3 regions of the Mitsuaria sp. TWR114 genome follow, and region 3 is predicted to be linked to each of the others. Evidence: riboswitches for the same ligand, from Rfam matches in the RefSeq annotation. Region 3 holds a riboswitch; each other region holds the start of a gene.
The links. Region 3 has a riboswitch for S-adenosylhomocysteine ahead of ahcY (adenosylhomocysteinase). Riboswitches for the same ligand answer to the same signal wherever they lie in the genome.
Positions count from the first base shown of each region.

Region 1: another riboswitch for S-adenosylhomocysteine. It lies ahead of metH (methionine synthase); the one in region 3 lies ahead of ahcY (adenosylhomocysteinase).
Region 2: another riboswitch for S-adenosylhomocysteine. It lies ahead of ahcY (adenosylhomocysteinase); the one in region 3 lies ahead of ahcY (adenosylhomocysteinase).

Region 1 is NZ_VOSR01000541.1:231-6,008, forward strand. It holds gene FUT87_RS18825 (homocysteine S-methyltransferase family protein) at 1-859, shown strand, start outside; gene FUT87_RS18830 (HD-GYP domain-containing protein) at 938-2,143, opposite strand; S-adenosyl-L-homocysteine riboswitch at 2,365-2,469, shown strand; gene metH (methionine synthase) at 2,620-5,322, shown strand; partial or broken gene FUT87_RS18840 (hypothetical protein) at 5,485-5,778, shown strand, end outside.
Region 2 is NZ_VOSR01000024.1:925-12,853, reverse strand. It holds gene FUT87_RS01415 (5-formyltetrahydrofolate cyclo-ligase) at 1-382, shown strand, start outside; gene FUT87_RS01410 (LysR family transcriptional regulator) at 396-1,379, opposite strand; gene FUT87_RS01405 (DUF2917 domain-containing protein) at 1,507-1,866, shown strand; gene FUT87_RS01400 (TfoX/Sxy family protein) at 1,811-2,353, opposite strand; gene FUT87_RS01395 (5-formyltetrahydrofolate cyclo-ligase) at 2,443-3,036, shown strand; gene pepQ (Xaa-Pro dipeptidase) at 3,033-4,385, shown strand; gene FUT87_RS01385 (proprotein convertase P-domain-containing protein) at 4,511-5,077, opposite strand; gene FUT87_RS01380 (OmpW/AlkL family protein) at 5,315-5,956, opposite strand; gene metF (methylenetetrahydrofolate reductase [NAD(P)H]) at 6,085-6,924, opposite strand; gene FUT87_RS01370 (TlyA family RNA methyltransferase) at 6,921-7,652, opposite strand; gene ahcY (adenosylhomocysteinase) at 7,686-9,119, opposite strand; S-adenosyl-L-homocysteine riboswitch at 9,222-9,320, opposite strand; gene FUT87_RS01360 (HAD family hydrolase) at 9,393-10,184, shown strand; gene FUT87_RS01355 (hypothetical protein) at 10,112-10,603, opposite strand; gene FUT87_RS01350 (oxidoreductase-like domain-containing protein) at 10,846-11,052, opposite strand; gene infA (translation initiation factor IF-1) at 11,096-11,353, opposite strand.
Region 3 is NZ_VOSR01000022.1:2,345-14,273, forward strand. It holds gene infA (translation initiation factor IF-1) at 1-233, shown strand, start outside; gene FUT87_RS01230 (oxidoreductase-like domain-containing protein) at 277-483, shown strand; gene FUT87_RS01235 (hypothetical protein) at 726-1,217, shown strand; gene FUT87_RS01240 (HAD family hydrolase) at 1,145-1,936, opposite strand; S-adenosyl-L-homocysteine riboswitch at 2,009-2,107, shown strand; gene ahcY (adenosylhomocysteinase) at 2,210-3,643, shown strand; gene FUT87_RS01250 (TlyA family RNA methyltransferase) at 3,677-4,408, shown strand; gene metF (methylenetetrahydrofolate reductase [NAD(P)H]) at 4,405-5,244, shown strand; gene FUT87_RS01260 (OmpW/AlkL family protein) at 5,373-6,014, shown strand; gene FUT87_RS01265 (proprotein convertase P-domain-containing protein) at 6,252-6,818, shown strand; gene pepQ (Xaa-Pro dipeptidase) at 6,944-8,296, opposite strand; gene FUT87_RS01275 (5-formyltetrahydrofolate cyclo-ligase) at 8,293-8,886, opposite strand; gene FUT87_RS01280 (TfoX/Sxy family protein) at 8,976-9,518, shown strand; gene FUT87_RS01285 (DUF2917 domain-containing protein) at 9,463-9,822, opposite strand; gene FUT87_RS01290 (LysR family transcriptional regulator) at 9,950-10,933, shown strand; gene FUT87_RS01295 (5-formyltetrahydrofolate cyclo-ligase) at 10,947-11,564, opposite strand; gene FUT87_RS01300 (lytic transglycosylase domain-containing protein) at 11,576-11,929, shown strand, end outside.

The sequences.
Region 1 (5,778 bases), on a different contig from region 3:
GGTCATCAGCGAGATCCACCGCCAGTACCTGGACGCCGGCGCCGACATCATCGAGACCAACACCTTCGGCACGACCACCGTCGCGCAGGAGGACTACGGGCTGGAGGCCTTCGCCTACGAGATGAACGTCGCTGCGGCGCGCCTGGCGCGCGAGGCCTGCGACGCGTTCAGCACGCCGGATAAGCCGCGCTTCGCGGCCGGCGCGCTCGGCCCGACGCCGCGCACGGCGTCCATCAGTCCCGACGTGAACGACCCGGGCGCTCGCAACGTCGACTTCGACACGCTGCGCGCCGCCTACTACGAGCAGGCCAAGGGCTTGCTCGAGGGCGGCGTCGACCTGTTCCTGATCGAGACCATCTTCGACACGCTCAACGCCAAGGCCGCGATCTTCGCGGTGGACCAGCTGATGGAGGACACCGGTGAGCGCCTGCCGGTGATCATCTCCGGCACGGTGACCGACGCGTCGGGCCGCATCCTGTCGGGTCAGACGGTGACGGCGTTCTGGCACTCGGTGCGCCACGCGCTGCCGCTGGCGATCGGCCTGAACTGTGCGCTCGGCGCGGCGCTGATGCGGCCCTACATCGAGGAACTGTCCAAGGCGGCCGGCGACACGCCGATCTCCTGCTACCCGAATGCCGGCCTGCCCAACCCGATGAGCGACACCGGCTTCGACGAGACGCCGGACGTCACCGGCCGGCTGGTGGGCGAGTTCGCCGCGGCCGGCTTCCTGAACATCGCCGGCGGCTGCTGCGGCACGACGCCCGACCACATCCGCGCGATCGCGCAGAAGGTCGCCGCCTACCGGCCGCGCCCGTGGGGCAGCAAGCTGTTCAGCGGACTGATCACTGAAGGCGTCTGATCCCTCCCTCTCCCTCTCCCACTTCGCGGGAGAGGGCGGGGGTGAGGGCCGGCGGGGCAGCGGCCAGGGCAGTCCACCTCAATAGAGCTTGAGCATCGCGTCCATGTGGACGCGCAGCCGGACTTCATGCGGCGCCAGACTGGCCGAGATCGCCTGCGCCGGCAAGCGCGTGTCGCGCAGCACCGGCACGGTCAGCGGCGAGCCGCTGCGGCCGATCAGCGCCGCCACCAGCGGTTCGCTCGCGCTGTGCCCGCGCTTGAGCACCATGCCCTCCTCGCCATTGGCCAGCCGGACCAGCGAGCCCGGCGGATAGAGGCCGATCGCCTTGATCAGCGCGGCGCCCGCCTCGTCGGGCTGCTGCAGCTCGTCCAGGTAGACCGCCCGCGCGGCCTGCGCCGCCGACAGCGCCCGGCGGTTGCGTCGCGGGCTCAATCGCGCGCCATAGACGTCGATGCGGCGCAGCAGGCGCGCCATCAACTCGCCGTCCGCACGGCCGGCCAGCGGGCCCGGCCCGGCGTCGTGATGCAGGCGGACCGCGGCGAGCCAGGCCTCGTCGTCGACCCCGATCCCTTGCAGCGTGGCCGCCGCGCGGTCGCCATGGCCGGCCAGGGCCTCGCGCTGCGCCTGGGCCAGCGCCTCCGGCCGCAGCGCATGCTGGTCCTGCTGGGCGGCGCTGTCCAGGTTCATCGTCAGCGCCGCCAGGCCCAGCGTGCGCCGGCGGCCCTCGCTCCAGCCGAGCTGGCGGGTCGTCATCTCCGCCAGCACCAGCGACAGCAGCGCATGCCGCGCGCTGTACTGCAGCGGCTCCTGGCCGGCGTCGTGCACCAGCATCGCCAGCGAGGCATCGGGCTGCTGCGTCAGGCGCGACAGCACCGTGTCCAGCAGCTGCGCCAGGCGCAGGAGGAAGTCCGGCCGATGCGGATCGCGCAGCACCTGCTGCGCATGCCACTGCAAATCGGCCCAGATGGCGGTGTGCGCCGGCCCCGTCGCCGCCGGCAGGGGCATGGGCCGCGTGGGCTTGTACTCGGCCTTGGCATTGGCCAGCGCGGACAGCGAGGCCCCCTGCAGCATCATCGTGTCGAGCTTGTGGGCCAGGGCGCGCTGGTATTCGCGCGTCTCGTGCGCCTGGACCCAGGGCCCGCGCGCCAGCAGCTCGCGCACCTGCGGCGTGTCGGGCAGCGGATGCCCGGCGGCGAACAGCAGGTGCCCCGCCGCGTCGCGCAGCGAGAAGGTCAGCACCTGTCCCACGCGCAGGCTGTTTGAAGGAAGTTGGACCAGATCCACGTGGCCTTCCCGGCGACCGGACGTCGCCTCCTCGTTGTTGTCGTTGTCGGATGTCGCCGTGCCTGCGCCGGTTCCCTCCACCGCGGCACGCTGCGGGCGAGCATAGGTCCGCGCGAGGCTTCGGCAGGCATTCCGGCACGAACAAAGCAGGGCCGGACCGGTAGAATGCACGCCGTTTCCGCTGCCAGCAATGCCGCATTCGCGGCATCGGGGCGGCGGTGGTTTCCGAGGAGCGTTGCGACAGGTCCCGTCATCCGGGCGCCCGCCAGGCTCGGAACGGCGCGGTCGGACCCCGGGACCCCGCTGAACAACGACGCTCACCGTCCCGCCCCGCGCGGGGTTGCGGTGAGTTGCGCGGCCCCGTCTCGATCCAGCTTCCTCCAGCCTCGAAGAGCGCCGCCGCCATGTCCGCCCTCCCTCCCGCTTCCGACGCTTCCGACGCCAGCACCGCTCCGGGCCGCGCCGCCGTCCCCCCGATGAAGCTCTCCGGCCTGGAGCCGGTGGCCATCGGCGCCGGCACGCTGTTCGTCAACGTGGGCGAACGCACCAACGTCACCGGCTCCAAGGCCTTCGCGCGGATGATCCTGAATGGCGATTTCGAGCAGGCGCTGAGCGTCGCCCGCCAGCAGGTCGAGAACGGCGCCCAGGTCATCGACATCAACATGGACGAGGCCATGCTGGACAGCAAGGCCGCGATGGTGCGCTTCCTCAACCTGATCGCCTCCGAGCCCGAGATCGCGCGCGTGCCGATCATGATCGACTCGTCCAAGTGGGAGGTGATCGAGGCCGGGCTCAAGTGCATCCAGGGCAAGGGCATCGTCAACTCGATCTCGCTGAAGGAGGGCGAGACCGAGTTCCGCCGCCAGGCCAAGCTGATCCGCCGCTATGGCGCGGCCACCGTGGTGATGGCCTTCGACGAGACCGGCCAGGCCGATACCTACGAACGCAAGATCCAGATCTGCGAGCGCGCCTACCGGCTGCTGGTCGACGAGATCGGCTTCCCGCCCGAGGACATCATCTTCGACCCCAACATCTTCGCGATCGCCACCGGCATCGAGGAGCACAACAACTACGCGGTCGACTTCATCGAGGCCACGCGCTGGATCAAAGCGAACCTGCCCGGAGCGAAGGTCAGCGGCGGCGTGTCCAACGTGTCCTTCAGCTTCCGCGGCAACGAGCCGGTGCGGGAGGCCATCCACACGGTCTTCCTGTACCACGCGATCCAGGCGGGGATGGACATGGGCATCGTCAACGCCGGCATGGTCGGCGTCTATGACGAGATCCCCGCCGACCTGCGCGAGCGCGTCGAGGACGTGGTGCTGAACCGCCGCGAGGACGCAACCGAGCGGCTGCTCGAGGTGGCCGAGTCGGTCAAGGGCGCGGCCAAGGACGACAGCGCCAAGCTGGCCTGGCGCGCGGGCGACGTCGACGCGCGGCTGTCGCATGCGCTGATCCACGGCATCACCGATTTCATCGTCGAGGACACCGAGGAGGCCTGGCAGGGCATCCGCGCCAAGGGCGGCCGGCCGCTGCACGTGATCGAAGGCCCGCTGATGGCCGGCATGAATGTGGTCGGCGACCTGTTCGGCGCGGGCAAGATGTTCCTGCCGCAGGTGGTCAAGAGCGCGCGGGTGATGAAGTCCGCGGTGGCCCACCTGGTGCCCTACATCGAGGAGGAGAAGCGCCAGCTCGCCGCCGCCGGCGCCGACGTCCGCTCCAAGGGCAAGATCGTCATCGCCACGGTGAAGGGCGACGTGCACGACATCGGCAAGAACATCGTCACGGTGGTCCTGCAGTGCAACAACTTCGAGGTCGTGAACATGGGCGTGATGGTCCCGTGCCAGGACATCCTCGCCAAGGCCAAGGTCGAAGGCGCCGACATCATCGGGCTCTCGGGCCTGATCACGCCCAGCCTGGAGGAGATGCAGCACGTCGCCGCGGAGATGCAGCGCGACGACTACTTCCGCGTGAAGAAGATCCCGCTGCTGATCGGCGGCGCAACGACCAGCCGCGTGCACACGGCGGTCAAGATCTCGCCGCATTACGAAGGGCCGGTGGTCTACGTGCCCGACGCGTCGCGCTCGGTGGGCGTGTGCTCGGACCTGCTGTCCGATGAACGCGCCACGCGCTTCATCGACGAGCTGAAGTCCGATTACGAGAAGGTCCGCGAGCTGCACGCCAATAAGAAGCAGACGCCGCTGGTGACGCTGGCGCAGGCGCGTGCGAACAAGCAGCGCGCTGACTTCACGACCTACACCCCGCCGGCGCCGCGCTTCATCGGCCGGCGCCAGTTCCGCAACTACGACCTGGCCGAACTGGCGCAGTGCATCGACTGGGGCCCGTTCTTCCAGACCTGGGACCTGGCGGGGCCGTTCCCGGCCATCCTCAAGGACGAGGTCGTCGGCGCCGAGGCCCAGCGCGTCTTCAGCGACGGCAAGCGCATGCTGCAGCGGCTCATCGAAGGCCGCTGGCTGACCGCCAATGGCGTGCTGGGCCTGTACCCGGCCGCGCAGGTCAACGACGACGACATCGAGATCTACAGCGACGAGTCGCGCTCGGAGGTGCTGATGACCTGGCGCGGGCTGCGCATGCAGTCCGAGCGGCCGGTGGTGGACGGCGTGCGCCGGCCCAACCGGGCGCTGGCGGACTTCATCGCGGCCAAGGGCACGGTGCCGGACTACATCGGGCTGTTCGCGGTCACCGCCGGCCTGGGCGTGGACAAGAAGGAGCAGCAGTTCATCGACGACCTGGACGACTACTCCGCGATCATGCTCAAGGCGCTGGCCGACCGGCTGGCCGAGGCCTTCGCCGAGCGGCTGCACCAGCGCGTGCGGATGGACTTCTGGGGGTACGCGGCCGACGAGGCGCTCAGCAACGAGCAACTGATCGCCGAGGCCTACCGGGGCATCCGTCCCGCGCCGGGCTATCCGGCCTGCCCGGACCACCTGGTCAAGCGGGACATGTTCCGCGTGCTGCAGGCCGAGGACATCGGCATGGCGCTGACCGAAGGCATGGCGATGACGCCGGCGGCCAGCGTCAGCGGTTTCTACCTCGCGCATCCGGAGGCGACCTACTTCAATGTGGGCCGCATCGGCGACGACCAGGTGGCGGACTGGGCGGCCCGCATGGCGCTGGATCCGCAGGACGCGCAGCGGGCGCTCGCGCCGCTGCTGGGCTGACGCGCCGGAGCAACGAAAACCGCAGGACGCGGCCTTGTCCTACAGGCCGCGTTTCACCAATTTACAAACGGAACAAGAACCGGGCCCCGCGACTTGTAACAGCGTGGCATTCTTCGCTCGTCCCCCGAGGTAGGGGAAAACCATAAGAGGTGAATCATGGCGTTGAATACCAATCAAAAGATCGCGGCGGGTGCAGTTGGGGCCACCGTGCTGGTCGTGGCAGCGTTCTTCGCGGGGCGGCACCAGTCGGCGCCGTCGATGCCGGACACGCCGGTCGCGGCGGCCGAGCAGCAAGGCAACATCGTCGATCGCAACGGCGCCAATGCCGCCGACGAGGCGCGCGCCGCGCGCCGCTCGGGCGACCAGGCCGTGCAGCAGCACGCATCCAATGAACCCCGCCGCGGCTCGCAGTCGCGCGATGGCGGCTCGACCGGCTACGCGGACAACAACGGCAGC
Region 2 (11,929 bases), on a different contig from region 3:
CTGGGCCGCGACGCACAAGCTCGGCGGGGCGATGCAACTGGCGTTGCCGTTCGCCCGCAAGGCCGGCGACCGCGGGCCGGCGGCGATGGAGTTCCGGCGCTGGGACGGCACCCCGCCCACGCTCAAGGACGAATGCGGCATCCCCAGCGCCACCGGCCCGGTGCTCGTGCCCGAGGTGCTGCTGGTGCCCTGCCTGGGCTACACGCGCGAGGGGTTCCGGCTCGGCTATGGCGGCGGTTATTTCGACCGCTGGCTGGAGGCGCATCCCGGCGTCACGACGATCGGCCTGGCCTGGAGTTGCTGCGAAGCCAGCTTCGAGGTGCAGCCGCACGACCAGGCGATGACCGTCGTCGTGACCGAGCGCGAGGTGCTCGCGCCCTGAGGCGGCGCGGCGCTCAGCCCGAGTGCTCGTCCACGGGCGGATCGGGCTCGCCGATCGCGCGCCGGGTGAGCGCCGACTGCTCGCCGATCCAGCGCGCGAACTCGACGACCTCGGGCCGCTGTCGCCCGTGCGCCGACATCATGAGCCAGTAGACCGTCGGGCAGTCGGTACGGCCGGCCGCGCCGAAAGGCTCGACCAGCTCGCCGCGCTCCAGCGCCTCGTAGATCAGCGGCAGCCGCGCCAGCGCGACCGCCTGGCCCGAGACCGCGGCCTGGATCTGCTGGTAGGTGAAGTTCAGGTACATCCAGCGCCGCGGCTGCAGGTCGGGCGCGCCGTGCAGCGCCAGCCAGCGCCGCCAGCTCAGGAACAGGCCGCTGGGGCGCTGGTCGTCCTCCTCGGCCAGCGTGTACTGGCGCAGGTCGGCCGCCTGGCCCAGCGGCGGGCCCTGGCCCTCCTGCGCCTGCTTCGCGACCCAGGGGTTGACCACCGGCGTGAGCATCTCGCCGAACATCCGCTGCGCCGACGGCGCCACCCGGTTGGGCGCGGCATAACGCAGCGCGACGTCGAACTCGCTGTCGTCGATCTCGACCAGCTGGTCGAGCGCGGACACGCGGATGTCCATGTCCGGATGCTCGCGCTGGAAGGCCTCCAGGCGCGGGATCAACCACAGCGACGCGAACGAGGCGAAGGTGGTGACGTTGACCACGCGTCGGCCGCGCGTCGAGCGGATCTGGCGCACGGTGCTGTCCAGCCGCTCCAGCATCGGCTCGACCGCCGCCAGCAGCAGCTTGCCGTCCGGCGCCAGCTCGACATGGCGGGTGCCACGCAGGAAGAGCGTGGCGCCGAGTTCCTCCTCCAGCGACCGGATCTGGCGGCTGATGGCGGACTGGGTCAGGTAGAGCTCGTCGGCGGCGGCGCTGAAGCTCAGGCGCCGGGCCACCGCCTCGAAGGCGCGCAGCGGACCGACGGCGAGCGGGCGATGTCGAGGCGGATTCATGCGCGGATGGTATCAATCGACGCGCGAAGACTCATTGGACCGGCATGCGGGGCAACCCTAATATCCCTCCATGTCCACGAGGAACGCCGCCAGGTGCGCGGGCCGCCCGGCGGACGGGGAGCCGATCATGAACGTCATGCAAAAGTCATCAATCCAGGTCAGCCGCGACGATGCCGCGTGGGCGTTGTCCGCGGGCGAGGCGATGAGCCTGCCGATCGGCCCGGGCCGCCGCGAGCTGCATGTGCTCGACGGGCGCGTCTGGGTGACGCAGCGCGGCGACCTGAACCTGCCGGCCCAGGACTTCTGGCTGTCGGCCGGCGAGACCCTGGAAGTGGCCAGCGGCACCGAACTGGTCGTGGAAGCCTGGCCGACCGCCCGCTTCCAGCTGATGGTGCCGCCGCAGGCCTGCGCCGCCCAGCGCGCGCGGCGCGTCAGCCGGCTGCCTTCTTTCGGGCAGCTGTTCGGCCAGCGCCTGGCGAACGCTTGAGCGCCGGAGCCGTGGCCTTGACCGGTTTCAGCTTCCTGTCGGTGCTGGGCTCGGCGGTGGTGCCGGCGCTCTTCTTCGGCGTGCTGGCCTTCGGCTTCGCATTGGCCGAGCGCAAGGCCGACTCCATCGCCAGCCGCCCCCAGGGCAGCATCAGCGCCGGCGACTCCAGCGTCTCCTCCGGCGGCCGGAAGTAATTCAGGCTGGCGACCTCCTGTCGCCCGTCCTTGCCAGTCTTCGCGTACCGGAAGGGCTCGCAGCCGGCCTCGAGGTAGCGCGGCTGGCTGACGGCGTCCGCCTTCAGGTAGAGCTCGTCGCGGCTGATGATGGCCAGAAACAGGTCGTCGACATAGAGCCCGAAGCCCCCGAACATCCGCCGCGCCAGCACCGGCCCGAGCGGCGCCAGCAGCTCCATGCAGTGGTTGGCGAAATCGCTGCCCGCGCCGGCGACGCGCCGGACGGTTCCCGTGGTGGTGGTGCCTCGTGCCATGGCGGCGACTCTAGCAACCCGCGTCCGGCGCGGCCACAATGGCCGGCTCCGGGGCCCGTCGGTCCCGCTGGGCAACGCGAAGGGGCCGGATGGATCCGAACGACAAGCTGCCGATTTCCGAAGACCGCCAGGCGCTGCGCGAGCGCCTGATCCGCGAGCGCCTGGACCTGCCGGGCCGCCTGGAACTCGCGGACCTGGTGCAGGGCGTGCTGCGCGTGTGGCTGGTGGGACGCAAGGAAAAGCGCATTGCGGCGTACTGGCCGATCAAGGGCGAATTCGATCCGCTGCCGGCGCTGTACCGCTGGAGCGAGGTCGATCCCGAACGCCGCATCGGCCTGCCCGTCGTCGATCGCGAGCAGGGGCGCCTGCGCTTCCACGTCTGGTATCCCGGCTGCCCGATGGAAGAGGACGCGACCGGCATCACCAAGCCCAAGGACACCGAGGCCTTCGAGCCCGAACTCCTGCTGCTGCCCTGCCTGGGCTACGGCCCGGGCGGCATCCGCATGGGCTACGGCGGCGGCTTCATGCTGCGCACCATCGCGCAGATCCAGCCCCGGCCGCAGGCCGTGGGCGTCGGTTTCAGCCACGGCTTCCAGCCGACGCTGACCGCCCAGCCGAACGACGTGCGGCTGGACGCGATGCTGACCGAGATGGGAGTGGTCTGGGAGAATCCGCGCGCATGAATGCCGTCGATTCCCCCGTCCGCCCGACCGCCGACACGCTGGATGCGCTGTATGTGGCCCACCTCGCCGAGCAGCAGCGTCGCACCGAACACGCGCTCCAGCGCGGTGGCTACGACGCGCTGCTGATCGCGTCCGGTGTCGAGAAGTTCGCCTTCCTCGACGACCGGCCCTACGTCTTCCAGCCCAATCCCCACTTCAAGCTGTGGGTGCCGCTGATCCGCCATCCGGACAGCTGGCTGGTGATCCGTCCCGGCCACCGGCCCCGGCTGGTCTACGTCCAGCCCGAGGACTACTGGCATGTGCCGCCCGAGGCGCCGAGCGGCTTCTGGGTGGAGCACTTCGAAATGATCGTCGTGCGCACCCCCGGTGAGGCGCTGCCCTACCTGCAGCTGCCGGGCGAGCTGGCGATCGTCGGCGAGGCCGACGCGGCGCTGGGCGACATCGTCCCGAACAACCCGCCCGAGGTGCTGAACCCGCTGCATCACGCGCGCGCGGTGAAGACCGGCTACGAGCTGCTGCGCCTGCGCGAGGCGTCGACGCTGGGCGCGACGGCGCACCTGGCCGCGCAGCGCGCCTTCCGCGAAGGCCGGTCGGAGGCGGCGATCCATGCCGCCTACCTCCGGGCCTGCGGCCTGGCCGAGCGCGACCTGCCCTACGGCAACATCGTCGCGCTGAACCAGCACGCCGCGGTGCTGCATTACCAGTACCAGGACCAGCGGGCGCCGGCGCAGTCGCTGTCGCTGCTGATCGACGCGGGCGCGCACAGCTGCGGGTATGCCTCGGACATCACCCGCACCACCGGCAACGGCGACGCCAGCTTCCAGGCGCTGGTCGACGCGATGGAGGCCGCGCAGCTGCGCCTGGTCGATCGCGTGCGCGCGGGCGTCGACTACCGCGACATCCACCTGGCCTCGCACCGCGAGATCGCCGGCGTGCTGCGGCAGCTGGGCATCGTGCGGATGGACGAGGACGCGATGCTCGCGCAGGGCGTGACCTCGACCTTCCTGCCGCATGGCATCGGCCACCTGCTCGGCCTGCAGGTGCACGACATCGGCGGCTTCATGGCCGGCGAGGACGGCGGCACGATCCCCAAGCCCGACGGTCACCCCTACTTGCGGCTGACGCGCATGCTGCAGCCCGGCATGGTGGTGACGATCGAGCCGGGGCTGTACTTCATCCCGATGCTGCTGGACAAGCTGCGCGCGACGCCCGCGGCGGCGCAGGTGGACTGGGCGCTGGTCAAGCACCTCAGCGCCTTCGGCGGCGTGCGCATCGAAGACGATGTCGCCTGCCGCCACAGCGGCGCGCCCGAGAACCTGACGCGGGACGCGTTCGCGGCGCTGGGCTGAGCGCTGGCGCCCTCGGCGCCCACCCCGTCACGCATGAAAAAAGGGCCCGCGGGCCCTTTCGTTCATCGTTCCGGTCGTCGAGCGGCGCCCGATGACGGTCGCTGGCGGGCGCTCGCCCGCCGGCCTCAGGCTGCCTTGCGGCGGCGCGCCATGCCCAGGCCGACCAGCGCCAGCCCGGCCAGCGCCAGCGAACCCGGCTCCGGCACGGTCGTCAGCTGCACGTTCCAGTTGTTGATCACGCCGACGTCGGCGCCGGCCAGGTCGGCCACGCGCAGCGTCCAGGTGCCGAAGGCGTCCTGGCCGTTGAAGGCCGACAGCAGTTCTTCCGCGCGGAAGCTGCCGGTGAACGGCGCGGCGCCATTGGCGACGGCGGTGGTCGCCGCATCGTCGAAGACGGTGTTGAAGAAGTTGTCGGCCGATCCGCCGCGGCGGTTGAACAGCTGGACGGTGGTGCCGGTCGGCGCGATCAGCCAGATCGCCAGGTCGGCGTCATAGGTGTGGCGCAGGTCGACGATCGAGACGTTGACGTCGCTCAGCGTGCCGCGGGTGTCGACGTTCAGCGTGGAGGTCACGACGCAGCGGTCGCAGATGGCGGTCGGCGTGGTGCTGGAGGCGGTCACGACCGCGGCTTGGGCGGTGAAGGCGGTGGTCAGGGAGGCGGCGCAGACGGCCAGCAGACGCTTGAAGTTCATGGAGTCAGGGTCACAAAAAAGGTGGCTTGTGACTCCATGTAAGCAGTGTTCATGCCAATGAATTAGGGATGGCGTTCGAATCCCTTCTGGCATAGGCACTTGGCGCTGTTTCCGTGAACAATTCCCGGCGCTCCGCGCGTGCGGTTTTAACGAACTGTCAAGAATCCCGACGTTGGCTGCTTGCGCCGTCCCCTCAGCTGATGCGAGGGCCGAGGGGATGAAACGGATTTCTGGGACTCAGAACCGATAGCCCACGCCGACGCCGATCAGCAGCGGATCGATCTTGAACTTGCCGACCGACGCGCCCTTGGAGCGCACCTCGGTGTCCATCTTGAGCTTCTTGATGTCGAGGTTGATCGACCACCTCGGATCCAGCATCACGTCGAAACCGACCTGCAGGGCCAGGCCGACGCTCTGCTTCTCGATGCTGGGCGCCAGCGCCGCCTGCACGGCCGGCTCGAAGCGGGCGCTGGAGAAGCGCGTGTAGTTGAGGCCGGCGCCAAGGTAGGGGCGGAACTGCCCGTCCGGGTTGAAGTGGTACTGCAGCGTCAGCGTCGGCGGCAGGTGCTTCACGGTCCCGATGCGCACGCCGTTGCTGCGCAGCGTGTGCCGTTGCGGCACGGTCAGGATCAGCTCGGTCGCCAGGTTCGGCGTGATGAAGTAGCTGATGTCGACTTCGGGAATCGTCTTGCGGCTCAGCGACAGGCCGAGCCCGGTCCGGTCCTTGTCCGCCGGGTCGATGTTCACCGCGCGGGCGCGGATCACCCAGGGGCTGCCCTGCGCATGCGCGGGCAGCGCGGTGGTCGTCATCAGCGCCGTGAGCGCCATGAGCGCCGCGGCGCCGAGGGACAAGCGGGATCGGGTGGGGATGCGGGACATACGTTCACTCCTGGTCAATGGGTGACCGGCATTGAACGTGGGCCCCGGGCCGCTGGCCTTGACCGTTCACAAGGAACGGCGGCGCGGCATGAAGACCGCCCGCGGCGGCGCGGACCGCTTGCGCGGGGTCAAGCTTGGGCGGCGAGACCGAGGCGTTTGCACAACTCCAGCGTCAGCGCGCTCTGGTTGAGCGTGTAGAAGTGCAGCCCCGGCACGCCGCCGGCGATCAGGCGCTCGCACAGTCGCGTGACGACGTCCAGGCCGAAGGCGCGCACGGAGGCGGCGTCATCCATGTAGCCCTCCATCTTCAGCGCGACCCAGCGCGGGATCTCGATGCCGTCGCGCTGCGCGAACTGCGCGATGCGCGCGTAGTTGTTGATCGGCATGACGCCCGGCACGATCGGCACCTCCACGCCCAGGGCGCGGGAGGCCTCGACGAAGTGGAAGTAGGCATCGGGGTTGTAGAAGAACTGCGTGATCGCGCCGCTGGCGCCGGCGCGCACCTTGTCGGCGAAGAACTGCAGGTCGCGCGCCGCGTAGCGCTGCTGCGGGTGGTACTCGGGATAGGCCGCGACCTCGATGTCCCAGTCCTCGCCCTGCGTCTCGCGGATGAAGCGCACCAGCTCGGCGGCGTAGCGGAACTCGCCCGCCGTGGCCGTGCCGCTGGGCAGGTCGCCGCGCAGCGCGACGACGCGGCGGATGTCCTGCGCGCGGTAGGTCGCCAGGATCTCGGCGATGTTCTCGCGCGTGGAGCCGACGCAGGACAGGTGCGGCGCGGCGTCGAAGCCCTGCGACGCGATGTCGGCGACGGTCGACAGCGTCTTCTCGCGCGTGGAGCCGCCGGCGCCGTAGGTGACGCTGAAGTACTGCGGATTCACCGCGCGCAGTTCCTGCACGACGGTCTTGAGCTTCTCGGTGCCGACGGGCGTGTTGGGCGGGAAGAATTCGATGCTGACCGGCGTCGTCATGGTTGTTGGATCCAGATGAAGAATTCGGTGTTGCCGTCGCCACCGGTGACGGGGCTTTCGAACCAGCCCTTGACGACGAGGTCGCGCTTCTCGGCGGCGGCCACGGCCTGTTCCTTGACCACGGCGTACTGCGACTTGTCCTTGACGATGCCGTTCTTGTTCAAGGCCTTGGGGCCGAGCTCGAACTGCGGCTTGATCAGCAGCAGCGCCTGGCCTTGCGGCTTGAGCCAGCCGGCCACGTGCTTGATCGTGCCGATCATCGAGATGAAGCTCAGGTCGCCCACGACGAGGTCGAAAGGCTCGGCGGGCACATAGTCCTTCACGTGCATGCCTTCGAGGGCCGTCACGCGCGGGTCGGCCTTCAAGGTCTCGTGCAGCTGGCCGTGGCCGACGTCGATGCCGGTCACGTGCGCCGCGCCGGCCTTGAGCAGCACGTCGGTGAACCCGCCCGCGCTCTGGCCCATGTCCAGGGCCGAGAAACCGGCCACCGACACGCCGACCTTGGCCAGCGCACCCTCGAGCTTGAGCCCGCCGCGCGAGACGTAACGCAGTTCGGCATCGTTCGTCACGCGCATGGGGGTGGTCTCGGGCAGGTCCTCGCCGCACTTGCGCACGACGGTCCAGCCCTTGGGGCCTTCCCACTCGACCGCGCGTGCGTCGATCAGCCGCTGGGCAGCCGAGCGCGTGGGCGCCAGGCCAAGGGAAAGAAGCCGCTGATCAGCACGCATGGTCGGGTCTCGGTTCAGTCGACGGTCAGTCGATCAATAGCGGTAGGTGTCGGGCTTGTAGGGACCGGCCTTGCTGACGCCGATGTAGGCGGCCTGCTCGTCGGTCAGCTCGCTCAGCTGCGCGTTCAGCGTCTTGAGCTGCAGGCGCGCGACGTGCTCGTCCAGGTGCTTGGGCAGCACGTAGACCTGGCCCACGGCATAAGCGTCCTTGTGCGCGAACAGCTCGATCTGCGCGATGGTCTGGTTGGCGAAGCTCGAGGACATCACGTAGCTCGGGTGGCCGGTGCCGCAGCCCAGGTTCACGAGGCGGCCCTTGGCCAGCAGGATGATGCGCTTGCCGTCCGGGAAGATCACGTGGTCCACCTGCGGCTTGATCTCTTCCCACTCGTACTGCTCGAGCGAGGCGACGTCGATCTCGTTGTCGAAGTGACCGATGTTGCAGACGATCGCGTTGTGCTTCATCGCAGCCATGTGCTCGTGGCGGATCACGTTCTTGTTGCCGGTCGTGGTCACGAAGATGTCGGCCTTGTCGGCGGCGTATTCCATCGTCACGACGCGGAAGCCCTCCATCGCGGCCTGCAGCGCGCAGATCGGATCGATCTCGGTGACCCAGACCTGGGCCGACAGCGCGCGCATCGCCTGCGCCGAGCCCTTGCCCACGTCGCCGTAGCCGGCGATCACGGCGATCTTGCCGGCGACCATGACGTCGGTGGCGCGCTTGATGCCGTCCACCAGCGACTCGCGGCAGCCGTAGAGGTTGTCGAACTTGCTCTTGGTGACCGAGTCGTTGACGTTGATCGCGCGGAACAGCAGCGTGCCCTTGGCCGACATCTCCTTCAGGCGATGCACGCCGGTGGTCGTTTCCTCGGTCACGCCGATGATCTCGGCGCTCTTGCGGGTGTACCAGGTCGCGTCTTCGGCGATCTTCTTCCTGATCGCGGCGAACAGGATGCGCTCTTCCTCGCTACCCGGATTGGCCAGGACCGACAGGTCCTTCTCGGCCTTCTGGCCCAGGTGCATCAGCAGCGTCGCGTCGCCGCCGTCGTCCAGGATCATGTTGGGGCCTTCGCCCGCTTCGCCCTTGGCGCCGAACTCGAAGATGCGGTGGGTGTAGTCCCAGTAGTCTTCCAGCGTCTCGCCCTTGTAGGCGAAGACGGGGGTGCCGACGGCGACCAGCGCGGCGGCGGCGTGGTCCTGCGTCGAGAAGATGTTGCACGAGGCCCAGCGGACTTCGGCGCCCAGCGCCTGCAGCGTCTCGACCAGCACGGCGGTCTGGATCGTCATGTGCAGCGAGCCGGTGATGCGCGCGCCCTTGAGCGGCTGGGCCGCGGCGTATTCCTCACGGATCGCCATCAGCGCGGGCATCTCGCTCTCGGCGATCTTGATCTCCTTGCGGCCCCAGTCGGCCAGCGACAGGTCTTTGATCAGGTACTGGTCTTGGGCCAGCGGCTTCAGTTGGGCGTTCATGCGGACTCCTGCGAGGAAGGGCCGTCGACGCCAGCGATCAGGACATGGGGAGAAGTGGGGAGGGCACTTGCCGCTCGGTCCTCACCCGGCCTGCGAAGGGTCGACGGGTGAGCGCGGTTGCCATGGCCGCGGGCACGTCGCCGCGCGGCGGTTCCGAGCCTGGCCTCGATGGGATGGGAGGTCGCAACGCTCCTCGGAACAGGGCGCGATTGTAGACATGTTCCGTTCGACGGCTTGATGACAGCGTCACGGTCGGGGCCACAATCGCCCCTTATGCGAACGATCCCCCCGCTCAGCGACTGTCCCCGCGCGGCCTGGCTCCCCCTGCGCGGGGTGCTGACCGACATCGACGACACCCTGACGGCCGAGGGCGACATCGCCCCCGCCGCGCTGGCGGCCCTGCATCGGCTGCAGGGCGCCGGCGTCCCGGTCATCGCGATCACCGGCCGGCCCGCGGGCTGGAGCGCGCCCTTCGCGTTGGACCGGCCCCTGCGGGGGATCGTGGCGGAGAACGGCGGGGTGCTGCTGCACCGGGAGAACGACGCGCTGGTCACCGAGTTCGCCCAGGACGACGCGACGCGACGGGAGAACTTCGCGCGTCTGCAGGCCTGCGCGGGGGCGATCGTGGCGACGGTGCCGGGCGCCCAGCTGGCGCGCGACAGCGCGGGGCGGCTGACCGACATCGCGGTCGACCACAGCGAATTCACGCGGCTGGACGACGACGCGATCGCCGCCGTCTGCGACCTGATGCGCGCCCATGGGCTGGTGGCGACGGTGAGCTCGATCCACGTCAACGGCTGGATCGGGGAACACAGCAAGTGGACCGCCGCCCAGTGGGCGGTGAAGCGGCTGACCGGGCGAGCGTTCGATCCGCGGGAGTGGGTCTATGTCGGCGACTCGACGAATGACCAGCTGATGTTCGAGCGGGTGCCCCTGTCGGTGGGGGTGGCCAACATCGCGCGTTTCCTGCCGATGCTGGATCACCCGCCGGCCTACGTCACCGCCAGCGAGCGCGGCGACGGTTTCGCGGAAGTGGCCCGCGCCTTGCTGGCCGCGGCCGGCTGAGGGCGGGTCGGCGCGTCCTCGACGGCCGGGACGCGCGGCCGGGGCTGGCGCCCTTCGACCGGATCCCAGGCATGCCGCCCGACCAGCGCCGACACTCCCGGCCAGTCATGCCCGCGCGGCAGCACCCGCGCCAGGCTCGCATGGCTGACGCGTCCGCCGACGGCCACGAGCCGCTCCGCCACCTCGATGCGCCGGCGCCGCAGCCGCGGCAGCAGCCAGCGGTTGGTCGGGCGCTCGCGCAGCACGCTGGGATGCGGCATGCAGCGGTGCTCCGCCATCAGCAGGTGGCGCAGCAGCACCTCCAGTCCGAACGGGTCGAGGTGGCGCCAGTCGGTGCTCAGCCGCGCCAGCGCGAAGCGCAGGTTGGCCTGGGCGTCGGAACGCGCGACATGGAAACGGTTCTGGCCAGTCATGAACATCGGGGCCTCCGATCGGGGGAGATCGATGCGCCCGCGCGGCAAGCGCGGCGCCTGTCCTGGATGTCGGCGGGCGCGCGGGGGTTCTGAAGCCCGAGGATGTCCCCAAAAACGTCACGAAACGCAAACGCCCCTCGACCTGAGGGGGGCCTCGTCGGAGGGAGGCGAGACCCCCGAACGTGGACGGGGCCGCCGGAAAAAGCGAAGGGCCGCGCGAGGCGGCCCTTCCGGGTGGGGGTGAGGCGTCAGCCGGCCTCGGGGTGGCGGGCCTTCCAGGCGCGCATCGCTTGCCGGTAGCGGTCCATCGCCAGGTCGTGCAGGTCGAAGATGCACGGGTCGCAGCCGTTGCCGCAGCAGGCGTCGATGTCCGGCTGCACGGGCGGCTGGGGCATCGGGTCGTCGGCCTCGAGCGAGGCCGGCGCCGCGGCGGGGTCGGGCAGGGCGGTGGTCATGACCGGGAGGCTCCGCGAGGGCTTCGGCCCCCGCGGCGCACGCTCAGCGACGGACCGGCGGCGGTCCCGAGTGGGCCGAGCGCTGCAGGTGACGGAAGGTGATCCGGCCCTTGGTCAGGTCGTAGGGCGACATCTCCAAGGAGACGGCGTCGCCAGCCAGGATGCGGATGTGATGCTTGCGCATCTTGCCGCCCGTGTAGGCGATGACCTGGTGGCCGTTCTCCAGCGTCACGCGAAAGCGCGAGTCCGGCAGGATTTCGTTGACGACACCCTGCATTTCAATCAGTTCTTCCTTGGCCATACGGGAGGCTCCTTTCTTGAAATCGATAAGGGCGCCGGCCGCGGTCTGCCGCGGGCCTTCGCCTCGGGAATCACGGGCGCGCCGTCAATGGCAGCGCGCCCAGGCCGTGCCTTCGGTCTCCGCGTAGCGCAACGCGGCGCGGCGGGTCTCGAAGGTCGGCACGAATCGCATGACGCGATCGATGCTGGCCATGCCGCGTCCGATCGGATCGAGACGGCCGCGGCGAATCCGCCGTCGGCATGGGGTTTGGTCATCGGTGAGACAAGGAATCGCCCCACCTCAATGCTTTTGGTTCGCATAGTTTTCATGAGGTGTGCGCCTTGACAGGCAATCGCAATAAGCAACCGTCTTGGCGCGGTTTGGGAATGTGCCCTTTCCCTGTTTCGATGGCGCGAAGCCGGGGCGGGACACGAAGAGGTGCTCCAGCAGCCGTTCGCCCAAGGACGATCGAACCGGCCGAAGCCAGAAACGCGCAAGCGCACGAACCGGGGGTTGATGCTGGTGCGAGCCGCTCGCAGAAAGGTCCGTGAGAGGGACCGGAGGGGCTGCAGAAGAAGACCTGAAGAGGGTGGTCTT
Region 3 (11,929 bases):
TGCAGGGTGTCGTCAACGAAATCCTGCCGGACTCGCGCTTTCGCGTGACGCTGGAGAACGGCCACCAGGTCATCGCCTACACGGGCGGCAAGATGCGCAAGCATCACATCCGCATCCTGGCTGGCGACGCCGTCTCCTTGGAGATGTCGCCCTACGACCTGACCAAGGGCCGGATCACCTTCCGTCACCTGCAGCGCTCGGCCCACTCGGGACCGCCGCCGGTCCGTCGCTGAGCGTGCGCCGCGGGGGCCGAAGCCCTCGCGGAGCCTCCCGGTCATGACCACCGCCCTGCCCGACCCCGCCGCGGCGCCGGCCTCGCTCGAGGCCGACGACCCGATGCCCCAGCCGCCCGTGCAGCCGGACATCGACGCCTGCTGCGGCAACGGCTGCGACCCGTGCATCTTCGACCTGCACGACCTGGCGATGGACCGCTACCGGCAAGCGATGCGCGCCTGGAAGGCCCGCCACCCCGAGGCCGGCTGACGCCTCACCCCCACCCGGAAGGGCCGCCTCGCGCGGCCCTTCGCTTTTTCCGGCGGCCCCGTCCACGTTCGGGGGTCTCGCCTCCCTCCGACGAGGCCCCCCTCAGGTCGAGGGGCGTTTGCGTTTCGTGACGTTTTTGGGGACATCCTCGGGCTTCAGAACCCCCGCGCGCCCGCCGACATCCAGGACAGGCGCCGCGCTTGCCGCGCGGGCGCATCGATCTCCCCCGATCGGAGGCCCCGATGTTCATGACTGGCCAGAACCGTTTCCATGTCGCGCGTTCCGACGCCCAGGCCAACCTGCGCTTCGCGCTGGCGCGGCTGAGCACCGACTGGCGCCACCTCGACCCGTTCGGACTGGAGGTGCTGCTGCGCCACCTGCTGATGGCGGAGCACCGCTGCATGCCGCATCCCAGCGTGCTGCGCGAGCGCCCGACCAACCGCTGGCTGCTGCCGCGGCTGCGGCGCCGGCGCATCGAGGTGGCGGAGCGGCTCGTGGCCGTCGGCGGACGCGTCAGCCATGCGAGCCTGGCGCGGGTGCTGCCGCGCGGGCATGACTGGCCGGGAGTGTCGGCGCTGGTCGGGCGGCATGCCTGGGATCCGGTCGAAGGGCGCCAGCCCCGGCCGCGCGTCCCGGCCGTCGAGGACGCGCCGACCCGCCCTCAGCCGGCCGCGGCCAGCAAGGCGCGGGCCACTTCCGCGAAACCGTCGCCGCGCTCGCTGGCGGTGACGTAGGCCGGCGGGTGATCCAGCATCGGCAGGAAACGCGCGATGTTGGCCACCCCCACCGACAGGGGCACCCGCTCGAACATCAGCTGGTCATTCGTCGAGTCGCCGACATAGACCCACTCCCGCGGATCGAACGCTCGCCCGGTCAGCCGCTTCACCGCCCACTGGGCGGCGGTCCACTTGCTGTGTTCCCCGATCCAGCCGTTGACGTGGATCGAGCTCACCGTCGCCACCAGCCCATGGGCGCGCATCAGGTCGCAGACGGCGGCGATCGCGTCGTCGTCCAGCCGCGTGAATTCGCTGTGGTCGACCGCGATGTCGGTCAGCCGCCCCGCGCTGTCGCGCGCCAGCTGGGCGCCCGGCACCGTCGCCACGATCGCCCCCGCGCAGGCCTGCAGACGCGCGAAGTTCTCCCGTCGCGTCGCGTCGTCCTGGGCGAACTCGGTGACCAGCGCGTCGTTCTCCCGGTGCAGCAGCACCCCGCCGTTCTCCGCCACGATCCCCCGCAGGGGCCGGTCCAACGCGAAGGGCGCGCTCCAGCCCGCGGGCCGGCCGGTGATCGCGATGACCGGGACGCCGGCGCCCTGCAGCCGATGCAGGGCCGCCAGCGCGGCGGGGGCGATGTCGCCCTCGGCCGTCAGGGTGTCGTCGATGTCGGTCAGCACCCCGCGCAGGGGGAGCCAGGCCGCGCGGGGACAGTCGCTGAGCGGGGGGATCGTTCGCATAAGGGGCGATTGTGGCCCCGACCGTGACGCTGTCATCAAGCCGTCGAACGGAACATGTCTACAATCGCGCCCTGTTCCGAGGAGCGTTGCGACCTCCCATCCCATCGAGGCCAGGCTCGGAACCGCCGCGCGGCGACGTGCCCGCGGCCATGGCAACCGCGCTCACCCGTCGACCCTTCGCAGGCCGGGTGAGGACCGAGCGGCAAGTGCCCTCCCCACTTCTCCCCATGTCCTGATCGCTGGCGTCGACGGCCCTTCCTCGCAGGAGTCCGCATGAACGCCCAACTGAAGCCGCTGGCCCAAGACCAGTACCTGATCAAAGACCTGTCGCTGGCCGACTGGGGCCGCAAGGAGATCAAGATCGCCGAGAGCGAGATGCCCGCGCTGATGGCGATCCGTGAGGAATACGCCGCGGCCCAGCCGCTCAAGGGCGCGCGCATCACCGGCTCGCTGCACATGACGATCCAGACCGCCGTGCTGGTCGAGACGCTGCAGGCGCTGGGCGCCGAAGTCCGCTGGGCCTCGTGCAACATCTTCTCGACGCAGGACCACGCCGCCGCCGCGCTGGTCGCCGTCGGCACCCCCGTCTTCGCCTACAAGGGCGAGACGCTGGAAGACTACTGGGACTACACCCACCGCATCTTCGAGTTCGGCGCCAAGGGCGAAGCGGGCGAAGGCCCCAACATGATCCTGGACGACGGCGGCGACGCGACGCTGCTGATGCACCTGGGCCAGAAGGCCGAGAAGGACCTGTCGGTCCTGGCCAATCCGGGTAGCGAGGAAGAGCGCATCCTGTTCGCCGCGATCAGGAAGAAGATCGCCGAAGACGCGACCTGGTACACCCGCAAGAGCGCCGAGATCATCGGCGTGACCGAGGAAACGACCACCGGCGTGCATCGCCTGAAGGAGATGTCGGCCAAGGGCACGCTGCTGTTCCGCGCGATCAACGTCAACGACTCGGTCACCAAGAGCAAGTTCGACAACCTCTACGGCTGCCGCGAGTCGCTGGTGGACGGCATCAAGCGCGCCACCGACGTCATGGTCGCCGGCAAGATCGCCGTGATCGCCGGCTACGGCGACGTGGGCAAGGGCTCGGCGCAGGCGATGCGCGCGCTGTCGGCCCAGGTCTGGGTCACCGAGATCGATCCGATCTGCGCGCTGCAGGCCGCGATGGAGGGCTTCCGCGTCGTGACGATGGAATACGCCGCCGACAAGGCCGACATCTTCGTGACCACGACCGGCAACAAGAACGTGATCCGCCACGAGCACATGGCTGCGATGAAGCACAACGCGATCGTCTGCAACATCGGTCACTTCGACAACGAGATCGACGTCGCCTCGCTCGAGCAGTACGAGTGGGAAGAGATCAAGCCGCAGGTGGACCACGTGATCTTCCCGGACGGCAAGCGCATCATCCTGCTGGCCAAGGGCCGCCTCGTGAACCTGGGCTGCGGCACCGGCCACCCGAGCTACGTGATGTCCTCGAGCTTCGCCAACCAGACCATCGCGCAGATCGAGCTGTTCGCGCACAAGGACGCTTATGCCGTGGGCCAGGTCTACGTGCTGCCCAAGCACCTGGACGAGCACGTCGCGCGCCTGCAGCTCAAGACGCTGAACGCGCAGCTGAGCGAGCTGACCGACGAGCAGGCCGCCTACATCGGCGTCAGCAAGGCCGGTCCCTACAAGCCCGACACCTACCGCTATTGATCGACTGACCGTCGACTGAACCGAGACCCGACCATGCGTGCTGATCAGCGGCTTCTTTCCCTTGGCCTGGCGCCCACGCGCTCGGCTGCCCAGCGGCTGATCGACGCACGCGCGGTCGAGTGGGAAGGCCCCAAGGGCTGGACCGTCGTGCGCAAGTGCGGCGAGGACCTGCCCGAGACCACCCCCATGCGCGTGACGAACGATGCCGAACTGCGTTACGTCTCGCGCGGCGGGCTCAAGCTCGAGGGTGCGCTGGCCAAGGTCGGCGTGTCGGTGGCCGGTTTCTCGGCCCTGGACATGGGCCAGAGCGCGGGCGGGTTCACCGACGTGCTGCTCAAGGCCGGCGCGGCGCACGTGACCGGCATCGACGTCGGCCACGGCCAGCTGCACGAGACCTTGAAGGCCGACCCGCGCGTGACGGCCCTCGAAGGCATGCACGTGAAGGACTATGTGCCCGCCGAGCCTTTCGACCTCGTCGTGGGCGACCTGAGCTTCATCTCGATGATCGGCACGATCAAGCACGTGGCCGGCTGGCTCAAGCCGCAAGGCCAGGCGCTGCTGCTGATCAAGCCGCAGTTCGAGCTCGGCCCCAAGGCCTTGAACAAGAACGGCATCGTCAAGGACAAGTCGCAGTACGCCGTGGTCAAGGAACAGGCCGTGGCCGCCGCCGAGAAGCGCGACCTCGTCGTCAAGGGCTGGTTCGAAAGCCCCGTCACCGGTGGCGACGGCAACACCGAATTCTTCATCTGGATCCAACAACCATGACGACGCCGGTCAGCATCGAATTCTTCCCGCCCAACACGCCCGTCGGCACCGAGAAGCTCAAGACCGTCGTGCAGGAACTGCGCGCGGTGAATCCGCAGTACTTCAGCGTCACCTACGGCGCCGGCGGCTCCACGCGCGAGAAGACGCTGTCGACCGTCGCCGACATCGCGTCGCAGGGCTTCGACGCCGCGCCGCACCTGTCCTGCGTCGGCTCCACGCGCGAGAACATCGCCGAGATCCTGGCGACCTACCGCGCGCAGGACATCCGCCGCGTCGTCGCGCTGCGCGGCGACCTGCCCAGCGGCACGGCCACGGCGGGCGAGTTCCGCTACGCCGCCGAGCTGGTGCGCTTCATCCGCGAGACGCAGGGCGAGGACTGGGACATCGAGGTCGCGGCCTATCCCGAGTACCACCCGCAGCAGCGCTACGCGGCGCGCGACCTGCAGTTCTTCGCCGACAAGGTGCGCGCCGGCGCCAGCGGCGCGATCACGCAGTTCTTCTACAACCCCGATGCCTACTTCCACTTCGTCGAGGCCTCCCGCGCCCTGGGCGTGGAGGTGCCGATCGTGCCGGGCGTCATGCCGATCAACAACTACGCGCGCATCGCGCAGTTCGCGCAGCGCGACGGCATCGAGATCCCGCGCTGGGTCGCGCTGAAGATGGAGGGCTACATGGATGACGCCGCCTCCGTGCGCGCCTTCGGCCTGGACGTCGTCACGCGACTGTGCGAGCGCCTGATCGCCGGCGGCGTGCCGGGGCTGCACTTCTACACGCTCAACCAGAGCGCGCTGACGCTGGAGTTGTGCAAACGCCTCGGTCTCGCCGCCCAAGCTTGACCCCGCGCAAGCGGTCCGCGCCGCCGCGGGCGGTCTTCATGCCGCGCCGCCGTTCCTTGTGAACGGTCAAGGCCAGCGGCCCGGGGCCCACGTTCAATGCCGGTCACCCATTGACCAGGAGTGAACGTATGTCCCGCATCCCCACCCGATCCCGCTTGTCCCTCGGCGCCGCGGCGCTCATGGCGCTCACGGCGCTGATGACGACCACCGCGCTGCCCGCGCATGCGCAGGGCAGCCCCTGGGTGATCCGCGCCCGCGCGGTGAACATCGACCCGGCGGACAAGGACCGGACCGGGCTCGGCCTGTCGCTGAGCCGCAAGACGATTCCCGAAGTCGACATCAGCTACTTCATCACGCCGAACCTGGCGACCGAGCTGATCCTGACCGTGCCGCAACGGCACACGCTGCGCAGCAACGGCGTGCGCATCGGGACCGTGAAGCACCTGCCGCCGACGCTGACGCTGCAGTACCACTTCAACCCGGACGGGCAGTTCCGCCCCTACCTTGGCGCCGGCCTCAACTACACGCGCTTCTCCAGCGCCCGCTTCGAGCCGGCCGTGCAGGCGGCGCTGGCGCCCAGCATCGAGAAGCAGAGCGTCGGCCTGGCCCTGCAGGTCGGTTTCGACGTGATGCTGGATCCGAGGTGGTCGATCAACCTCGACATCAAGAAGCTCAAGATGGACACCGAGGTGCGCTCCAAGGGCGCGTCGGTCGGCAAGTTCAAGATCGATCCGCTGCTGATCGGCGTCGGCGTGGGCTATCGGTTCTGAGTCCCAGAAATCCGTTTCATCCCCTCGGCCCTCGCATCAGCTGAGGGGACGGCGCAAGCAGCCAACGTCGGGATTCTTGACAGTTCGTTAAAACCGCACGCGCGGAGCGCCGGGAATTGTTCACGGAAACAGCGCCAAGTGCCTATGCCAGAAGGGATTCGAACGCCATCCCTAATTCATTGGCATGAACACTGCTTACATGGAGTCACAAGCCACCTTTTTTGTGACCCTGACTCCATGAACTTCAAGCGTCTGCTGGCCGTCTGCGCCGCCTCCCTGACCACCGCCTTCACCGCCCAAGCCGCGGTCGTGACCGCCTCCAGCACCACGCCGACCGCCATCTGCGACCGCTGCGTCGTGACCTCCACGCTGAACGTCGACACCCGCGGCACGCTGAGCGACGTCAACGTCTCGATCGTCGACCTGCGCCACACCTATGACGCCGACCTGGCGATCTGGCTGATCGCGCCGACCGGCACCACCGTCCAGCTGTTCAACCGCCGCGGCGGATCGGCCGACAACTTCTTCAACACCGTCTTCGACGATGCGGCGACCACCGCCGTCGCCAATGGCGCCGCGCCGTTCACCGGCAGCTTCCGCGCGGAAGAACTGCTGTCGGCCTTCAACGGCCAGGACGCCTTCGGCACCTGGACGCTGCGCGTGGCCGACCTGGCCGGCGCCGACGTCGGCGTGATCAACAACTGGAACGTGCAGCTGACGACCGTGCCGGAGCCGGGTTCGCTGGCGCTGGCCGGGCTGGCGCTGGTCGGCCTGGGCATGGCGCGCCGCCGCAAGGCAGCCTGAGGCCGGCGGGCGAGCGCCCGCCAGCGACCGTCATCGGGCGCCGCTCGACGACCGGAACGATGAACGAAAGGGCCCGCGGGCCCTTTTTTCATGCGTGACGGGGTGGGCGCCGAGGGCGCCAGCGCTCAGCCCAGCGCCGCGAACGCGTCCCGCGTCAGGTTCTCGGGCGCGCCGCTGTGGCGGCAGGCGACATCGTCTTCGATGCGCACGCCGCCGAAGGCGCTGAGGTGCTTGACCAGCGCCCAGTCCACCTGCGCCGCCGCGGGCGTCGCGCGCAGCTTGTCCAGCAGCATCGGGATGAAGTACAGCCCCGGCTCGATCGTCACCACCATGCCGGGCTGCAGCATGCGCGTCAGCCGCAAGTAGGGGTGACCGTCGGGCTTGGGGATCGTGCCGCCGTCCTCGCCGGCCATGAAGCCGCCGATGTCGTGCACCTGCAGGCCGAGCAGGTGGCCGATGCCATGCGGCAGGAAGGTCGAGGTCACGCCCTGCGCGAGCATCGCGTCCTCGTCCATCCGCACGATGCCCAGCTGCCGCAGCACGCCGGCGATCTCGCGGTGCGAGGCCAGGTGGATGTCGCGGTAGTCGACGCCCGCGCGCACGCGATCGACCAGGCGCAGCTGCGCGGCCTCCATCGCGTCGACCAGCGCCTGGAAGCTGGCGTCGCCGTTGCCGGTGGTGCGGGTGATGTCCGAGGCATACCCGCAGCTGTGCGCGCCCGCGTCGATCAGCAGCGACAGCGACTGCGCCGGCGCCCGCTGGTCCTGGTACTGGTAATGCAGCACCGCGGCGTGCTGGTTCAGCGCGACGATGTTGCCGTAGGGCAGGTCGCGCTCGGCCAGGCCGCAGGCCCGGAGGTAGGCGGCATGGATCGCCGCCTCCGACCGGCCTTCGCGGAAGGCGCGCTGCGCGGCCAGGTGCGCCGTCGCGCCCAGCGTCGACGCCTCGCGCAGGCGCAGCAGCTCGTAGCCGGTCTTCACCGCGCGCGCGTGATGCAGCGGGTTCAGCACCTCGGGCGGGTTGTTCGGGACGATGTCGCCCAGCGCCGCGTCGGCCTCGCCGACGATCGCCAGCTCGCCCGGCAGCTGCAGGTAGGGCAGCGCCTCACCGGGGGTGCGCACGACGATCATTTCGAAGTGCTCCACCCAGAAGCCGCTCGGCGCCTCGGGCGGCACATGCCAGTAGTCCTCGGGCTGGACGTAGACCAGCCGGGGCCGGTGGCCGGGACGGATCACCAGCCAGCTGTCCGGATGGCGGATCAGCGGCACCCACAGCTTGAAGTGGGGATTGGGCTGGAAGACGTAGGGCCGGTCGTCGAGGAAGGCGAACTTCTCGACACCGGACGCGATCAGCAGCGCGTCGTAGCCACCGCGCTGGAGCGCGTGTTCGGTGCGACGCTGCTGCTCGGCGAGGTGGGCCACATACAGCGCATCCAGCGTGTCGGCGGTCGGGCGGACGGGGGAATCGACGGCATTCATGCGCGCGGATTCTCCCAGACCACTCCCATCTCGGTCAGCATCGCGTCCAGCCGCACGTCGTTCGGCTGGGCGGTCAGCGTCGGCTGGAAGCCGTGGCTGAAACCGACGCCCACGGCCTGCGGCCGGGGCTGGATCTGCGCGATGGTGCGCAGCATGAAGCCGCCGCCGTAGCCCATGCGGATGCCGCCCGGGCCGTAGCCCAGGCAGGGCAGCAGCAGGAGTTCGGGCTCGAAGGCCTCGGTGTCCTTGGGCTTGGTGATGCCGGTCGCGTCCTCTTCCATCGGGCAGCCGGGATACCAGACGTGGAAGCGCAGGCGCCCCTGCTCGCGATCGACGACGGGCAGGCCGATGCGGCGTTCGGGATCGACCTCGCTCCAGCGGTACAGCGCCGGCAGCGGATCGAATTCGCCCTTGATCGGCCAGTACGCCGCAATGCGCTTTTCCTTGCGTCCCACCAGCCACACGCGCAGCACGCCCTGCACCAGGTCCGCGAGTTCCAGGCGGCCCGGCAGGTCCAGGCGCTCGCGGATCAGGCGCTCGCGCAGCGCCTGGCGGTCTTCGGAAATCGGCAGCTTGTCGTTCGGATCCATCCGGCCCCTTCGCGTTGCCCAGCGGGACCGACGGGCCCCGGAGCCGGCCATTGTGGCCGCGCCGGACGCGGGTTGCTAGAGTCGCCGCCATGGCACGAGGCACCACCACCACGGGAACCGTCCGGCGCGTCGCCGGCGCGGGCAGCGATTTCGCCAACCACTGCATGGAGCTGCTGGCGCCGCTCGGGCCGGTGCTGGCGCGGCGGATGTTCGGGGGCTTCGGGCTCTATGTCGACGACCTGTTTCTGGCCATCATCAGCCGCGACGAGCTCTACCTGAAGGCGGACGCCGTCAGCCAGCCGCGCTACCTCGAGGCCGGCTGCGAGCCCTTCCGGTACGCGAAGACTGGCAAGGACGGGCGACAGGAGGTCGCCAGCCTGAATTACTTCCGGCCGCCGGAGGAGACGCTGGAGTCGCCGGCGCTGATGCTGCCCTGGGGGCGGCTGGCGATGGAGTCGGCCTTGCGCTCGGCCAATGCGAAGCCGAAGGCCAGCACGCCGAAGAAGAGCGCCGGCACCACCGCCGAGCCCAGCACCGACAGGAAGCTGAAACCGGTCAAGGCCACGGCTCCGGCGCTCAAGCGTTCGCCAGGCGCTGGCCGAACAGCTGCCCGAAAGAAGGCAGCCGGCTGACGCGCCGCGCGCGCTGGGCGGCGCAGGCCTGCGGCGGCACCATCAGCTGGAAGCGGGCGGTCGGCCAGGCTTCCACGACCAGTTCGGTGCCGCTGGCCACTTCCAGGGTCTCGCCGGCCGACAGCCAGAAGTCCTGGGCCGGCAGGTTCAGGTCGCCGCGCTGCGTCACCCAGACGCGCCCGTCGAGCACATGCAGCTCGCGGCGGCCCGGGCCGATCGGCAGGCTCATCGCCTCGCCCGCGGACAACGCCCACGCGGCATCGTCGCGGCTGACCTGGATTGATGACTTTTGCATGACGTTCATGATCGGCTCCCCGTCCGCCGGGCGGCCCGCGCACCTGGCGGCGTTCCTCGTGGACATGGAGGGATATTAGGGTTGCCCCGCATGCCGGTCCAATGAGTCTTCGCGCGTCGATTGATACCATCCGCGCATGAATCCGCCTCGACATCGCCCGCTCGCCGTCGGTCCGCTGCGCGCCTTCGAGGCGGTGGCCCGGCGCCTGAGCTTCAGCGCCGCCGCCGACGAGCTCTACCTGACCCAGTCCGCCATCAGCCGCCAGATCCGGTCGCTGGAGGAGGAACTCGGCGCCACGCTCTTCCTGCGTGGCACCCGCCATGTCGAGCTGGCGCCGGACGGCAAGCTGCTGCTGGCGGCGGTCGAGCCGATGCTGGAGCGGCTGGACAGCACCGTGCGCCAGATCCGCTCGACGCGCGGCCGACGCGTGGTCAACGTCACCACCTTCGCCTCGTTCGCGTCGCTGTGGTTGATCCCGCGCCTGGAGGCCTTCCAGCGCGAGCATCCGGACATGGACATCCGCGTGTCCGCGCTCGACCAGCTGGTCGAGATCGACGACAGCGAGTTCGACGTCGCGCTGCGTTATGCCGCGCCCAACCGGGTGGCGCCGTCGGCGCAGCGGATGTTCGGCGAGATGCTCACGCCGGTGGTCAACCCCTGGGTCGCGAAGCAGGCGCAGGAGGGCCAGGGCCCGCCGCTGGGCCAGGCGGCCGACCTGCGCCAGTACACGCTGGCCGAGGAGGACGACCAGCGCCCCAGCGGCCTGTTCCTGAGCTGGCGGCGCTGGCTGGCGCTGCACGGCGCGCCCGACCTGCAGCCGCGGCGCTGGATGTACCTGAACTTCACCTACCAGCAGATCCAGGCCGCGGTCTCGGGCCAGGCGGTCGCGCTGGCGCGGCTGCCGCTGATCTACGAGGCGCTGGAGCGCGGCGAGCTGGTCGAGCCTTTCGGCGCGGCCGGCCGTACCGACTGCCCGACGGTCTACTGGCTCATGATGTCGGCGCACGGGCGACAGCGGCCCGAGGTCGTCGAGTTCGCGCGCTGGATCGGCGAGCAGTCGGCGCTCACCCGGCGCGCGATCGGCGAGCCCGATCCGCCCGTGGACGAGCACTCGGGCTGAGCGCCGCGCCGCCTCAGGGCGCGAGCACCTCGCGCTCGGTCACGACGACGGTCATCGCCTGGTCGTGCGGCTGCACCTCGAAGCTGGCTTCGCAGCAACTCCAGGCCAGGCCGATCGTCGTGACGCCGGGATGCGCCTCCAGCCAGCGGTCGAAATAACCGCCGCCATAGCCGAGCCGGAACCCCTCGCGCGTGTAGCCCAGGCAGGGCACCAGCAGCACCTCGGGCACGAGCACCGGGCCGGTGGCGCTGGGGATGCCGCATTCGTCCTTGAGCGTGGGCGGGGTGCCGTCCCAGCGCCGGAACTCCATCGCCGCCGGCCCGCGGTCGCCGGCCTTGCGGGCGAACGGCAACGCCAGTTGCATCGCCCCGCCGAGCTTGTGCGTCGCGGCCCAGGCCGCTGCGTTAAATTCACCCTCCAGCGGCCAGTACAGGCCGAGGCTCAGCGGCTCGAGCTGGCGCAGCAGCGGAAGCAGCTGCTCGTCCAGCTTGTCGGCGGCGAGACGGGCCTCGGCGCCGGCCGACCATTCGCGGCGGCGCGCCAGCAAGGCGCGGCGCAATTCGCTTCGCTCATGGGGCCAGGTCTTGCCGGCGATGCCGGCGGCGTCGGGGGCCGTGGGGGAATCATTCATCGCAGTCGGTCATGAAGTTCGCTCGAATCACTGTAACCGCCCTCGCCTCCGCCACCCTGGGCGCGCTCTGCGCCTGGACGGCCCTCCCCGCCGTCGCGCAGTCGACGATGCCCTTCGCCGTCGTGCCCAATCCGCCACCGCCGCTGCCGGACCTGGTGACCGACGCCCGCGAGGCCTGGCGTACCCGTGACCGCTCGCGGCTGGCCGCGATGCGGCAGGTCGCCTTCGACCAGCAGCACCCGCTCGCGCCCTGGTTCGACTACTGGGAGCTGAACGCCCGGCTGGCCGACGCGCAGCAGCCCGAGATCACCGCCTTCTACGCCCGCTGGCCCGGCAGCTACGTCGAGGACCGCCTGCGCAACGAC